DNA from 2 places in the Streptomyces prunicolor genome. Region 2 is predicted to be linked to the other one. Evidence: riboswitches for the same ligand, from Rfam matches in the RefSeq annotation. Region 2 holds a riboswitch; the other holds the start of a gene.
What was found. A riboswitch is a leader RNA that binds a small molecule or an ion and turns the genes downstream of it on or off. The one in region 2 is predicted to bind cyclic di-AMP.

Region 1 (7,514 bases), 9.2 Mb from region 2:
CGGTAGAGGGTTTCTGCCGGGCGACGTGGGCTTTTGCCTCTGGGGCAATAAATTTGCCGCAGAGGCAAGTCTGCGGCTCAATGGAGGTATGAGTTCTTCCGAGACCGAGCCGGAATCGCCGACCGGGCCAGAATCACAGATGGGACCGGCCGACGACCTGCCGGCCACCGTCGCACCCCAACTCCGCGCCCTGCGTCGCCGCGCCTCCCTCACCCTGGAGGTCGCCGCCCGCTCCGCCGGACTCTCGCCCGCTCATCTCTCCCGGCTGGAGACCGGGCTGCGCCAGCCCTCGCTGCCGATGCTGCTCGCGCTGGCCCGTATCTACGGTACGACAGTCTCGGATCTGCTCGGCGAGACGGTCACCGACCGGGAAGCCGTCGTACGCGCCGCCGACATGGAACCGACCTACGCCGGCGGCTGGACGTACTGGCAGGCCGGCGCCCACGGCCGCGGGATGCAGTCGTTGCGCGTGCGCATCCCGCACGGCTCCCAGGGCGACATCGTGCGCGTGCACCCCGGCGAGGAGTGGCTGTACGTCCTCAAGGGCCGGCTACGGCTACGCCTCGGGGACACCGCGCACGTCCTCGCGCCGGGCGACAGCGCGCACTTCGACTCGCTCACCCCGCACCGGCTGGCCGCCGCCGACGAGACCGGTGTCGAGGTCCTGTTCGTCCACACCCTGCTGCAGAGCCCCACGGCCACCCTGTGCCTGGGCCCGATCACCGGAGAGACGCCATGAGCGGCAACAACATCGAGGACAAGTTCCCCCGCGCCCTGTGGGTGCGGCTCATCATCTACATCGCTGTCGGCCACCTCTTCGCGGCCTTCATCTACCTGCTGTTCTCCGTGGGCGCCAAGTAGCCCGCCGCAGCGGCCAGTTCAGTCGTTTCAGCCGAGCAGGCGCTCGCGCAGCCGCTCCCGGGTCTCCGGGGTGATCCCCAACCCCTGCTCCAGATAGGCGTCCACGCCGCCCCAGGTCTCCTCGACGGTCTCGAAGGCCGCTGTCAGATACTCGGCGCGGGCGTCGAAGAGGGGGCTGAGGAGCTCCATCACCTCGGGGGAGTAGGCCGAGGCGGAGGAGCCGCTGCGACGCACCTTGTAGCGGCGGTGCTTCGCGTTCGACTCCAGGTAGTCGGCCACGATCGCCTCGCGCTCCACGCCCACGGCGAGCAGCGTCACGGCTATCGACAGGCCCGCGCGGTCCTTGCCCGCCGCGCAGTGCATCAGCGCGGGAACGCTGTCCTCCGCGAGCGAGTGCAGCACCTGGGAGTGCTCGGCGGTGCGCTCCGTGACGATCGTGCGGTACGAGGTGATCATCCGGTGGGCGCCCTTGCCGTCGCCGAGGATCCCGCGCAGCTGGTCTGTCTCGCCGTCGCGGACCATCTTCCAGAACTCGGAGCCGTCCGCCGGGTCGGACAGCGGCAGATTCACATTGCGCACGCCGGGCAGCTCGACGTCGGGACCCTCCAGCTTCTGGTCCGACGCGTTGCGGAAGTCGAAGATCGTGTGCAGCCCGAGGGAGGTGAGGAACGCCGCGTCCTCGTCGGTCGCGTGCGCCAGATGACCGCTGCGGAACAGCACCCCGTGCCGCACCCGCCGTCCGTCCACCGTCGGCAGCCCGCCCACATCCCGGAAATTGCGCACTCCGGACAACTCCGGCTCGGTCGACGGAATCTGCTGCGTCACGAGGACTCCTCCCACTCGGCCCGACGACGCGGCTCACCGGCGGGCACGCTTCCGACGATACGACATCGATTCCACAGGCTCTGAGTTGTCCACAGGCGTTGCCTCGCAGGCCTCGGCCATTGATGATGTTGCTGCTTGAGTGGACTTGTTCGAATCTGTGAGGGACCTGATGCTGGAGATCGCCGAGAACGGCCGTACGTGGGTGCTGTCGGGCCCCACAAGCAGCTACGCCGTCCATCTCACCGAGCACGACGAGCTGCTCCACCTGCACTGGGGCCCGGTGATCGCGCTCGCCGACGCCGAGGAACTCGCCGCCCGCCCGCTGCCCGTGGGCTCCTCCTTCGAGTCCCCGCTCGACGGACGCGAGGAGTACCCCGTCGAGGGCGGCCCCCGCTTCGCACGCCCAGCCCTGTCCGTGCGCACGCCCGAGCGTCGCGGCACGGAGTGGACCTTCGAGCGGTACGACACCGAGGGCGACGAACTGCGGCTCCGGTTCCGGGACACCGGCCTCGCGATCACGTTGCACTACCGGACGCGCGGCGACGTCGTAGAGCGCTGGACGACCCTCGACAACGAGGGGGACGAGGCGCTGGAGCTGCTGCGCGCCGACTCCGCCGTGTGGACGTTGCCCGAGCGGGAGGGGTGGCGGCTGTCGCAGTTGCACGGGCGGTGGGCCGCCGAGTCGCGGCTGGTGCGTTCCGACCTCACCTACGGTGAGAAGGTCATCGGCAGCCGGCGCGGACACACCGGGCACCAGCATCTGCCCTGGGTCGCGCTCGACCTCGACGCCACCGAGGAGCGCGGCGAGGTCTACGGCTGCGCCCTCGGCTGGTCGGGGTCCTGGCGGATCGCCGTGGCCCAACTCCCGGACGCGCGCGTGCAGATCGGCGGCGGCGCCGGGTACGACGACTCCGGGCTGCTCCTCCTGGCGCCGGGGGAGTCCTTCACGACCCCCGTCTTCGCCGGACTGTGGAGCGACGCCGGCTTCGGCGGCGCCAGCCGCACCTGGCACGACTACCAGCGGACGTATGTCATCCCGGACGCGGACCAGGACCGGCCGGTGCTCTACAACTCCTGGGAGGCCACGCAGTTCGACATCTCCGAGGAGCAGCAGGGCGTGCTCGCGCGGCGCGCGGCGGCGGCCGGGGTCGAGCTGTTCGTGGTCGACGACGGCTGGTTCGGGAAGCGCACCAGCGACCGCGCCGGACTGGGCGACTGGACCCCGAACCCGGACCGCTTCCCCGGCGGCCTCAAGCCGCTCGCCGACTACGTGCACGCGCTCGGCATGCAGTTCGGTATCTGGGTCGAGCCCGAAATGGTCAATCCGGACAGCGATCTGTACCGCGCGCATCCCGACTGGGTGCAGTTCCAACCCGGACGAAAGCGGACGGAGTTCCGCAATCAGCTCGTGCTGAACCTGGCTCGCGAGGATGTCCAGGAATACCTCTGGGAGCGGCTCGACACGCTCCTCACGAGCGCCCCCATCGACTACGTGAAGTGGGACTTCAACCGCTGCTTCACGGATGCCGGCTGGCCCGGTGACGCCTATCCGCAGCGCCTCTGGGTCGACCATGTGCGCGCCCTGTACGCCCTGTTCGACCGGTTGCGGGCGGCCCACCCGGGCGTCGCCTTCGAGTCCTGCTCCGGTGGTGGCGGCCGGATCGACCTCGGCATCATGAGCCGTACGGACCAGGTGTGGACCTCGGACAACACCGACCCGCTCGACCGGCTCGCCATCCAGCACGGCTTCAGCCAGATCCACCCCGCGCGCGTGATGGCCGCCTGGGTCACCGACAGCCCGAACACTCAGCTCAACGACCGGGTCAGCAGCCTGCGTTTCCGGTTCGTGAGCGCCATGGCCGGGGTGCTCGGGGTGGGCGGCGACCTCTCGGAGTGGACCGAGGAGGAGCTCGCCGAGGCCCGCCGTTGGGTGGACCTCTACAAGGAGATCAGGCCTCTCGTGCAGCACGGCGACCTCCACCGGCTGCGCCCGCCGAGCGGCGGACTCAGTGCCGTGCAGTACGTGCGCGGCGACGAGACCGTCGTCCTCGCCCTGCTCCAGGCGCAGCACTACGGTGAGCCGCTGCCGGCGCTGCGGCTGCGCGGGCTCGACCCGACAGCTTCGTACGAATGCCTCGAAACGGGTGAAGTACACCGGGGGGCCGTGCTGTTGCACCACGGGTTGCGCACCGGGCTGCGCGGTGACCTTGATGCGACGGTTCTCCGGCTGCGTCGCATCTGAGCGCTCTGTCCTAATTGCAGCCTTCGTTCCAACTCGCTCTGGAATAAGGGGACCTGAGGGGCGTGTACGTGAGCAGCGTCATATTCGTGACCGTGGGTCGTTGGTCATGTTCACGTAATTGACGTGCTTTTGCAGGGGAATTGAGGAGTCGAGGCCCGGGGAATTCACGGAGGGTGACTGTGAATTCCCACAGGCAATCACAAGAAACGCAAATCCGTGGAACCTCCTGCTTGTCCCTTTGCGTCTTCCTCGCTTACGTTCGCCACCAATCCGGACGGACGCCCAATCCTGCCGCCGACCGGACTCCGTACTCACCCACCCGTACGCGGCAGGAGCGGGGGACCCACAGGTAAGACGCCTGTTCCGGTCTCCGGAACGGGCTTGGGGTTAAGTCGCGACCAGCGCGCGGCCGGGCATCTCCAGCTCGCACCCGACAGCTCACCTCGCAGGCGCCGGAGAGGAATTCGTCATGCCCGCGAAGGGTAAGCACCGCCGCCCGAAGGCCCAGCGCCTCACCCGCTCGATAGCCGTAGCCGGAACCGGCGGTGCCGCGCTCGCCCTTCCGCTCGTGGGGGCTGCAGGCGCTCATGCCGCCCCTTCGACTTCCGCTCCGGAAAAGGCAGTTCAGTCCGTTCCGGCGGTTGAGAAGGCGGCGACGGAGAAGGCGGCGACCGCGAAAACCGCGGGCGTCAAGACGTATTCGGTGAAGGCGGGCGACTGGCTCGCGAAGATCGCCGAGGAGCAGGATGTCACCGGCGGTTGGAAGAAGATCTACCAGGACAACCGCGAGGTCATCGGTGGGGACCCGTCGCTGATCCACCCGGGCCTGAAGCTCTCCCTCGGCAAGAAGGCCTCGACGGGCGGGACGGACACCGGCACTTCGTCCAAGTCGTCCGGTACTTCGTCTTCTTCGTCCTCGTCGTCCTCTGCTTCTTCTTCTTCTTCTTCTTCGTCGAAGAGCAGCTCGGCCGCGCAGAGCGACAACAGCACCAGTACCTCCACCGGTTACACGCTCCCTGTGACCGGCGGCACCATCGGCACCGGCTATCACGTCGCGGGCAGCATGTGGTCCAGCGGCTATCACACCGGCGTCGACTTCGTCGTCCCGACCGGTACCACCGTCAAGGCGGTCGCCGCGGGCACGGTCGTCTCGGCGGCCTACGACGGCGCCTACGGCAACGAGGTCGTCATCCGGCACGCGGACGGCGAGTACTCGCAGTACGCCCACATGTCGCAGCTGTCGGTCTCGGCCGGCCAGACGGTGACCGAGGGCCAGCAGATCGGCCTCTCCGGCGCGACCGGCAACGTGACCGGCCCGCACCTGCACTTCGAGATCCGGACCACGCCGTACTACGGCTCGGACGTGGACCCGGTCGCCTACCTGCGCTCGCACGGCGTCACCGTCGGCTGACACCGGAGCCCGGAGCCTGGCGCCGGGCAGTTCCGGGGTCAACGCCCCTGATCAGAGGGTTATTCCGACTTTGGACAACCCTTTACAAGTGGCTTATATCACCGCCCGTCAACCCCTAAATACGATCGCGTAGGTCACAGCTCAGGGTGAATTATGGTTGCCGTGGCTAACGATTCGAAGAGTGACAACAGATCAGTGATCGGGTCGTACGTGGCGGTGGGGGACAGCTTCACCGAGGGCGTCGGCGATCCTGGGCCCGACGGGGCGATGGTCGGCTGGGCCGACCGGTTCGCGGTACTGCTCGCGGACCGGCGGCCCGAGGGCGACTTCGAGTACGCCAATCTCGCGGTGCGCGGGAAGCTGCTCGACCAGATCGTGGCCGACCAGCTCACCCGGGCCAAGGAGATCGGGCCCGACCTGGTCACCCTGGCCGCGGGCGGCAACGACATCATCCGTCCGGGCACCGACCCCGACGAGGTCGCCGAGCGCTTCGAACGCGCGGTCGCCGACCTCACCGCCGCCGTCGGCACCGTCATGGTGACGACCGGCTTCGACACCCGCGGCGTGCCCGTGCTCAAGCATCTGCGCGGCAAGATCGCCACCTACAACGGACATGTGCGGGCCATCGCCGACCGCTACGGCTGTCCGGTGCTCGACCTGTGGTCCCTCAAGACGGTCCAGGACCGGCGGGCCTGGGACGGCGACCGGCTCCACCTCTCTCCCGAGGGGCACACGCGCGTGGCACTCCGCGCCGGCCAGGTCCTCGGCGTCGAGGTCCCGGCCGACCCGGACCAGCCCTGGCCCCCGCTGCCGCCGCGCGGCACGCTCGACGTCCGGCGCGACGATGTGCACTGGGCGCGCGAGTACCTGGTGCCGTGGATCGGGCGCCGACTGCGGGGCGAGTCCTCGGGGGACCACGTGGAGGCGAAGGGCGCGCTGTCTCCGGACGACATCAAGATGCGGATCGAGCGGGTGGCCTGACGGGGCGACGCGCCGATAGGGCGACGCGGTAACGGGGTGACAGGTGCGGAGCTGCCCCCTCGGAGAGGCGGCATTTTTCGGAAGGCGTCTCCTCGAAGAGGCGGCTTTTGAAGGGACGGCTCAGGGAGCGGCCAACGCCGCCCGCTCCAGGCCCAGTTCCCGTGCCAGCGCCTCGTCGACCCACTCCAGGGCCCGCGTCCGCGACACCGTGCCCCCGTAGGCGGTCATCTGTACGGCGAGCCCGTCGAGGAGGGCTGTCAGGCGCAGGGCGGTGGTGGCCGGGTCCGGGCAGTGGAACTCGCCCACGGTCACTCCCTCGGCGATGACCTCGGAGAGGGCCTGCTTCCACTGGCGGTCGAGATCGCGGGTGACGTCCAGGAGGGCGGGTTCGCGCAGTGCCGCCGCCCAGCCCTCGATCCACAGCCGCCAGCCCTTGGCCTGCCCGGTCGGCGCGTACCAGCGCAGCGCGGCCCGCAGTCGGCGCAGCGCGGTCGTACGGCGGCCGAGCAGCTTGCGCAGATGGGCGAGGTCGTCCTCGGCGGCGAACGTGAACGCGGCGGCGACCAGTTTCTCCTTGGTCGAGAAGTGATAGAGCACCAGCGCGTTGCTCACCCCGAGCGCCGAGGCCACGTCGGCGATCCTGACCGCCGCGACCCCTCGCGCCTCGATCTGTTCGACGGCGGCCCGCAGCAACTCCGCCCGCCGCTCCGCCACGCCCAACCGCACTCTCGCCACGCGGTCACCCTAAGCCGTTGCCCATAGGGGCGTTGTCCCGTAGGTCACCGGTACCAGCCGAACCGTTCCGCGATGACCGGGAGCCGCTCCGCGACGATGGCGTGCGCGGCGGCGCGCGGTGTGGTGCCGTCTGCGTCCGCGCGGGCCAGCATCCGGTCGATCAGGGCACGCATCGAACGCCGGGTGTGGGCGAACGCCTCGTCCGCGTCCGCGCCGATGTCGCCGAACAGGGTCCACCACCACCAGGCGTTCGTCCCGGAGTTCACGACCACGTCCGGCAGCACGGTGACCCCACGCGCGGAGAGCAGCTCCTCAGCCTCAGGTAGTACGGGCATGTTGGCCGCCTCGACGATCCAGCGGGCGGTGATCCCCTGCTGGTTCGTGGTGTCGATCGCGTACGACACCGCCGCCGGAACCAGCACCTCCGCCGCTACGGACAGCCAGTCCTCGCCGGGGAGT
Region 2 (7,514 bases):
CCGGAGACACCGGCGCCGACGAAGTGCAGGCCCTTGTCGCGCAGGGCGGCCTCGCGGCGGCGGGTGTCGGCGAAGTGGGCGTTGCCGCCGTCGATGATCATGTCGCCGGGCTCCATGAGCGCGGCGAACTCGTCGATCACGGCGTCGGTGGCCGGACCGGCCTGCACCATGATCATCAGGCGGCGGGGCTTCTCGAGCGCGGCCACGAACTCCTGGGCCGTCTCGGCCGGGACGAAGGCGCCCTCGTCGCCGTACTCCTTCATCAACTCATGGGTGCGGTGCGGCGATCGGTTGTGGACGGCGACCGTGTAGCCGTTGCGGGCGAAGTTGCGTGCGAGGTTGCGGCCCATCACGCCGAGGCCGGTGACGCCGATCTGGGCGGTTCCGTCGGCGGCGGGGTCGTGCGGTGCGGATGCGTTCATGGGGTGCCTGTTCTCCGGGTCGGTGACGTGGCGGGTCGGCGCGGGGCGCCCATGACCGCAGGTACGTCTGTGATCACGAATTGACTCGAAGTCCGGGGACCCGATTCGTAATTCGTTCCGGCGCCCCGCAGTCGGACCTACTTTTCAGCAACCCGTTCCGGCCGGGGCGAATTCCACGCGCGCGTGGTCGTCCGCGGTGCGGACCTTGTCGTAGACGGCGCGCGTGACCTGGTACCAGACGTCGTCCTTCGCGGTGTTGCCGCCCACGTCGTCGAGGCTCACGCACCACCGTTCCGCGCGGACGATCCGGGTGTACGTCTCGGTGCCGCTGCGCACCTTCGAGCACTTCCGGTACTGCTCCGTGGTGTACCAGGTGCGGGTCTTCTTCTTCGAGCCCGATCCCGAACTGGACTTGTGCTGGACCCTTTTGGTGGCGGGCGTGCACTTGGTGACCGTGTGCGGCCGCGTGGCCCTCGTCGTCTGTTTGGCGAGATGGCGGACCGAGTCACGGAGTCCGGTCACGGTGTCGGGGGTCGACCGGGCCTTCTGCGGGGTGCTCGAACTGCCCTGCCCGACGCCGGATACGGATTGCGTACTGTCGCTGCTCCCGCTCCCGCTTCCGCTGCCGCTGCCGCATGAGCTGAGCGTTCCGACCAGAAGTGCTGTGAGTCCGCCCGCTATCAATCGCTTGGTGAACATGCCCCCGCCGCCTGTTATTTGGAAACGGTCAGCGTAACTGATCACCGGGGGAGGTCAGCTGGAGGCGAGCGCGAACTGCCGCTGCTGCAACGTGCCCACGGTAGTCGGAGCCTCCAACATGCCCTGAGGGCGCTGGAGTTGCCACGACGCGTTCACGGCCGTCCGGTCACGACCGGTGGCGAAGACGTACATGCGCAGCAGCAGGAAGCGGGCGAGGCCGGCGAGACCGGACGCGCCGAGGTACACGGCCTGCTCGGTCAGTGCCCCCGGCGACGACTGCACCAGGTGCAGGACGAACATCGCGGCGCAGGTCACCAGGTAGGCCGCCGCTGCCGAGCCCGCCGACTGCCAGTGCCGGCGCCATCCGGCGTGCCGACCCGAGGCGAAGGTGAAGCGGGCGTGGAGTTCCGTGCAGAGGGGGGTGGAGGCGACGGTGATCAGCGCGTTCGCCAGTGCCCAGGGCAGCTGCTCCGCCAGCAGGGCCACCGCGCCGCTGGAGAGAAGCCCGACACCGCCTCCCAGTGCCGTGAACCGGGCGAAGGAGGCGAGCGGACCGGGAGCGGCCGGGATCCGGGGCGCGTCGTCCATGGCGGTCTCCATCCGCTCCGTACGCTGCGCCTCTGCGATGCGACCGCGTAAGTTTGCTTGACTTACTCAACCATAGCGGAGTCGTTGAGTTACGCAAGTATAGTTTCGCGACGGGGGAGCCCCTCCCACAGACGGACTACGTACAATGCGGCCTGATCATGGGTGAGTTACTGGTGAGATGCGCGACGTTCAACGTGCTGCACGGCCGGCGGATCCAGCCGGACGGCCGCCCGACGCCCGCTGCCCCCGACGAGCCCTCGGCGCCCCTCGCCGAAGCCGTCGCGTCCCTGGACGCCGATGTGGTGGCGCTCCAGGAGGTCGACCGGCTCCAGGAACGGTCGGGCGGTGTCGATCAGGCGGCGGTCGCCGCTGATGCGATGGGCGCGCGGGACTGGCGGTACGCGACGGCGCTGCACTGCCGTTCCGTGCCGGGCCGGGGCTGGGTCCTCGACCCGGACGAACCCGGCATGCGCGTCTACGGCCCCGAGGCCCGGCAGCCCCAAGTCCCGTCGCACGGACTGGCGTTGCTGTCCCGACTCCCGGTCCACGAGTGGCGTGCCCTACGGCTCCCGGCGGCACCCTTCGGTATGCCGTTGCGGGTGGCCGGGCGGGCCGCTCCGGTGCTGGCCCGGGATCAGCCCCGGGCCGCCCTGGCCGCCGTGGTGGAAGGACCGCACGGCCCGTTCACCGTCGTGGCCGTCCATCTCTCGTTCGTGCCGGGGTGGAACATCGGGCAACTGCGCACCGTGCGCCGCTGGATCGCCGATCTTCCCCAACCCCGGCTACTGATGGGCGACTTCAACCTCTTCGGCGCGCTTCCCCGGCTCACCCTGAACGCGACCGCGCCGCGTGGCTGGCGGAGTTCGGCGCGGCGGGCGACCTTTCCGTCACACCGGCCGCTCGTCCAGCTCGACCACATCATGACGACGGGGCTCGGCGTGGACGCCGTAGGGACAGCGCACGCGCCCAGGACGGCGATCTCGGATCACCGGCCGCTCGTGGTGGAGCTGGCGCTCTGAGTCAGTTCCACAGGGGGTAGGTCACGGTGTGCTGGAACTTGTCCGGCCTCGCGCCCGGGTACGTCAGGGTGATTTCGGTGTACTGCCGCACCTGCGGGTGCCGCTTCCAGGTCTGCGGGGTGTCGAGCCGGACGGTGACCGGGAACGAGTGGAACTTGCCCACCGCGCAATAGGGCTTGCAGTCGTTCACCACGTTCACGCCCGTGGCCGTCGCGGAGTTGGCGTTCCAGTCCGTCCAACGCAGCGACGTGAGGCGGCTGTTGCCGTCGCCGCAGGCGAGCATGAAGTCGGTGGGGCGCACCTCGGGGTGCCAGAGGCAGTCGACCAGCACGGGGTCCTGGAGCTGGCGGTGGGCGGTCACCGGGACCGTGGTCGGGGCCGCCGACGAGGTGGCGACGGCCGGACCGAGCAGGGCCGCGGCACAGAGCGTGACGATTCCGACCATGGTGTGTTTGTACATGTCCGCTCCCGGCCGCCTGTTCGTCCTCGTCACCCCGCACCAGCGGTGGGCCCGCCTGCCGGGGCACGGTCGTCGTGTCTCTGTCGACGCTACGACCGTGTCCCAGGATGCACCACTCGTACGGGTCCATGACGCGGTTGGCCGGGAGTGTCGCGGGGTGTGCGGTCAGGGCCGGGAAATGCCCGGCCCCGATCGGATCAGGCGGGCCGTACGGCGCCCCGGATGGCGGCGGCACCGGCGTAGAAGATCGACTCCTCGCGTATCGGCGTACCCGGGCTCGGCGCGTGGATCATCAGGCCGTTGCCGGTGTAGAGGCCGACGTGGTCGATGCTGTCGTAGAAGAAGATCAGGTCGCCCGCGCGGATGTCCGCGAGCGGGACGAGCGCGCCGGCGCCGGACTGTTCCTGGGCGGTGCGCGGGAGGAGGACGCCCGCGGCCTTCCAGGCGGCCTGGGTGAGGCTGGAGCAGTCGTACGCGTCCGGTCCCGCCGCGCCCCACAGACACGGCCTGCCGATCTGTGCGCGGGCGAAGGCGAGCGCGGTGCTGGTCTTGCTGAGCGTGGTGGGGTCCTGCAGTGCGGCGGGTACGGCCGCGGCGGGCGCCGGGCTGATGGTCGGGGCCGGAGGAAGAATGATCTCCGGGGCCATCGTCGGAGCCGTGGGCAGGGTGAACTCGGGAGCGACGACCGGGGCCGCGGCGAAGGAGACCTCGGCGGCGGGTGGGGTCGGCTGCCACTCCTGCTGCGGCGGACGCCAGTCCGGTTGAGGCGTGAGGTACGAGGTGCGCTGCTCGGTCACCATGGGCATCTGGCCTGTGGCCCAGACCTGTTGCTCGGGGAGGACGGGCAGCTGCCCTGTTTCCCAGGCCTGTTGCTGGGGCACGACCGGCATCTGGCCTGTGGCCCAGGCTTGTTGTTCGGGCACGATGGGCAGCTGCCCCGTGCCCCAGGCCTGCTGCTCGGGCATGACGGGCAGCTGCCCGGTCGACCACGTCTGCTGTTCGGGGACCATGGGCATCGCCCCGGTCGACCAAGTCGTCTCCGCTGTGGGCCAGTTGGTCTGCGCGGGCGGCCAGGTGGCACTCGCCGGGGCCTGTTCGGCGCGCGGAGCGGCGATGTACGGGAGCAGGTTCAGATCCGCGGTGAGTGGGTCGAAGGCCGGTGCCGGGGCAGTCGCGACGGCGAACTGCTGTGCCTCCATGACGGGCGTGGGCGGCACCTCGATGGACGGCACGGGCGGCAGGTCGAGGACGGTCGCCTGGGGCATCTGGGCCATCTGCTGCATTTGTGGTGCCTGAGATGCCTGCACCGCGGCGATCTGAGGCATCTGGGGGGCTTGCGGCGCGGCGGGCGGCAGTGCGGCGACGGGTCCGGCTGTCAACTCGGCGACAGGCGCCGCGAGTTGAGGGGCGGCGGGCCCCGGCACTCCGGTCCCCGCGGTCAGTTCGGCCACGGCGCGGCCGGACTGCGCCTCAAGTGCTCGGGCGCCGCCTTCGGGCTCGGGGCGCCGTTCGGACCGCTCGGGCCGGGCTGCGGCCGGACGGGCGGGAGTCCTGCGGGGCGGTAGGGCCGCCGGTACGGTCGGGCCCAGTTGAGCGCGGGCGCGGTCGAACAACTGCCGGGTGACGGCGTCCTGAGCGGGGTCGGAAGGACGCGACGCGCTGGGACGGGGCTCGACACGCTGGCGTGGAGCGCCGGACATCTTGCGCGTGGCGTTGTAGTTTCCGGTGGCCGTCTCGGCCCTGTCGTAAAGGGAGTTGATCCGCCGCTGCACTTCGTCACGGCTGGGTCGGTCGTCCACGGTGGGGCCACTGCCTCCGGTGCGCGTACTTCGTTCTGCCGGCATGGCAGACGTGCTCCTTCCGTATCGCGCCTACCGAGTTAGCTGTCGGGTTCGGGCGGCCGATCACGGAAGGATTGCCCTACGACCCTTGCCCGGATGGGCAGTTGGGCCGATTCACCCCAAGTCGGTTGGGTCCCCGGTTCCGGCTGTCGCGAGCGACAGACCGGATTCGGCGCAAACCGTGCGGCCCGGCGCTGATCGCCGGAGTAGGTCGTACGGTCTGAGCGCCAACTTAGCCAACGTGTGTGCCTCGTGTGAAGGTTGAAGCGCGATATGTCCGATACGTTTTTGTGACCTTTACCTCTCCCAAACGTGTCGCGGGCTCATGGGTCCGCCGGGCCGGGTGATCCATATGAGGTCGCTATGAATTTTTGGGACGGTTGAACACACCGGCGTCCGGCTCCGTATTGGAACGGGGGATTTCCATGCCGGGACGATCCGGGCCGACCGATACGTGTAGGAGCAACTTCCTTGGCACGCAACACGCGCAGACGCCCCACAGGCGCACGACGCGCGACGATGGCAGCAGTCGCCCTGATGCTGGGCGGCGGAGGACTGGTGGCGGCGAACGTCTACGCGTCGGCGTCCGAAGGTGGTTGGGGCGGTGATTCTGCCCAACAAGGGTCTCCGGATGCGGCCTCGGACGGCGCCACGATCGACTGCCCGGACATCGGCACCCAGTTGACAACGGTCCCCGACGAGGCGAAGACCGAGGTCGACACCCAACTCGCGCTTCTGGACCAGCAGATAACCGAGGCCTACCAGAAACTGAAGGACTCGACGGAGTCCATCCGCCAGGACGCCTCCTTCGCCGACAACGCGATCATGAATCCGTTGAAGGAGAAGCGCGCCGCGACCATCGGACGGATCGGCGACGCCATCGCGCGTGTCGGGGACCGCCCGGAAGGCCTCGACGCCCTCGCGGGCTGCACCCTGATCGCCCCCACGAACGGCGACGAGAACGGCAGCGGGGGCGACGACCAGAGCGGTAGCGCCGACCCGACCGGCCAGGACCAGCAGCAGGGCGACGGCCAGGACCAGCAGGGCAACCAGCAGTCCAGCAACGGGCCCGTCGCCTCGGACTACGCGGACATCACCTCCGTACAGCCCAACGTGAACACCCCGCAGGACCAGGCCGACGCCTCCCGCGGCACGTTCGTCACCGCGTGCGGTGTCAACGAGAACGGCCTGTTCAACTCGGACAACGTGATCGTCGCGCCCGGAGTCACCAACGGCGCCCACCACTTCCACGACTACATCGGCAACCAGTCGAACAACGCCTTCGCGAGCGACGACGACCTGGCGAAGGCCGACACGAGTTGTGAGAACCCGGGCGACAAGTCCACTTACTACTGGCCCGTGTTGCGCCTGCAGAACGGCAAGCAGGAGCAGGACGCCGACAAGCCCGGCGGCGGTACCGAGGGCAACTCCGGTCAGATCGTCACCGCGAAGGCGGCCACGCTGACGTTCGTGGGCAACCCGAAGAGCAAGGTCGTCGCGATGCCGCGCCTCCTGCGCATCATCACCGGCGACGCCAAGGCCTTCGTGAACGGCCCGGCCAACGCCAACGCCTCCTGGAGCTGCACCGGGTTCGAGGACCGGCAGCTCAAGGACAAGTACCCGCTGTGCCCCGCGGGCAGCGACGTGGTGCGCACCTTCAAGTTCCAGAGCTGCTGGGACGGCCGCAACATCGACAGCGCCAACCACCGCACCCACGTGGCCTTCGAGGCCGCCGACGGCTCCTGCCCGGCGGGCTTCGAGGCCATTCCGCAGCTGGTGCAGCGGATCGTCTACGACGTGAACGCGCCGAGCCTCCAGGACGGTGGCAAGACGACCCCGCTGTTCGCGGTGGACTCCTTCCCCGAGCAGCAGCACAAGCCCGTCACGGACCACGGCGACTTCATCAACGTCTTCGACGAGGGCCTGATGAAGGACATGGTCAACTGCATCAACGACGGCAAGAAGTGCGGCGCCGGGACGGACGACGACCCCGGTACCGGCGGCGGTTCGGGCGGCGGCTCGGGTTCGGGCGGCGGCTCGGGTGACCCGGAGGCGTCCCCGACGGCCACCGACACCGCTACGGCGGCGCCCTCCGGCTCCGCGTCCGACGCGCCCAGCGGGAACGGCGGCAATGAGGGGAACGGCGGCAACGGCGGCAACGCCGGGAATGGTGACAACGCCGACCAGCCCACCGCGGATCCCGCGACGAGCGCCCCGGACACCGAGACCAACGCCCCCGAGCCCACGGACACCCAGACCACCGACCCCGGTGACCTGACGACCGCGGTCTCGGTCCCCAAGGCCGACACGAAGACCGAGGGGTCCAAGTCGACCGAGACGCAGGGGAGTTCGGACAACGGCTCCGGCGGCCAGGTCGGCAGCCCCACGGCGACGCCGCCTGACTCGTCCTCGGGCGGGGAGAGCTACGCAGCCGTAGGCCCCAACCAACCGCAGGCACAGGGCGGACTGGCGGAGACCGGCGCGA

Region 1: another riboswitch for cyclic di-AMP. It lies ahead of OG588_RS42935 (peptidoglycan DD-metalloendopeptidase family protein); the one in region 2 lies ahead of OG588_RS01345 (NlpC/P60 family protein).

Annotation. Positions count from the first base shown of each region.
Region 1 is NZ_CP108676.1:9,467,106-9,474,619, forward strand. It holds gene OG588_RS42915 (helix-turn-helix domain-containing protein) at 89-739, shown strand; gene OG588_RS42920 (DUF6126 family protein) at 736-861, shown strand; gene OG588_RS42925 (tyrosine-protein phosphatase) at 889-1,686, opposite strand; gene OG588_RS42930 (alpha-galactosidase) at 1,856-3,928, shown strand; cyclic di-AMP (ydaO/yuaA leader) riboswitch at 4,231-4,393, shown strand; gene OG588_RS42935 (peptidoglycan DD-metalloendopeptidase family protein) at 4,398-5,339, shown strand; gene OG588_RS42940 (SGNH/GDSL hydrolase family protein) at 5,535-6,320, shown strand; gene OG588_RS42945 (TetR/AcrR family transcriptional regulator) at 6,441-7,055, opposite strand; gene OG588_RS42950 (Glu/Leu/Phe/Val dehydrogenase dimerization domain-containing protein) at 7,100-7,514, opposite strand, start outside.
Region 2 is NZ_CP108676.1:310,449-317,962, reverse strand. It holds gene gndA (NADP-dependent phosphogluconate dehydrogenase) at 1-422, opposite strand, end outside; gene OG588_RS01365 (hypothetical protein) at 567-944, opposite strand; gene OG588_RS01360 (GtrA family protein) at 1,176-1,709, opposite strand; gene OG588_RS01355 (endonuclease/exonuclease/phosphatase family protein) at 1,868-2,728, shown strand; gene OG588_RS01350 (hypothetical protein) at 2,730-3,188, opposite strand; gene OG588_RS01345 (NlpC/P60 family protein) at 3,386-5,032, opposite strand; cyclic di-AMP (ydaO/yuaA leader) riboswitch at 5,041-5,214, opposite strand; gene OG588_RS01340 (DUF1996 domain-containing protein) at 5,549-7,514, shown strand, end outside.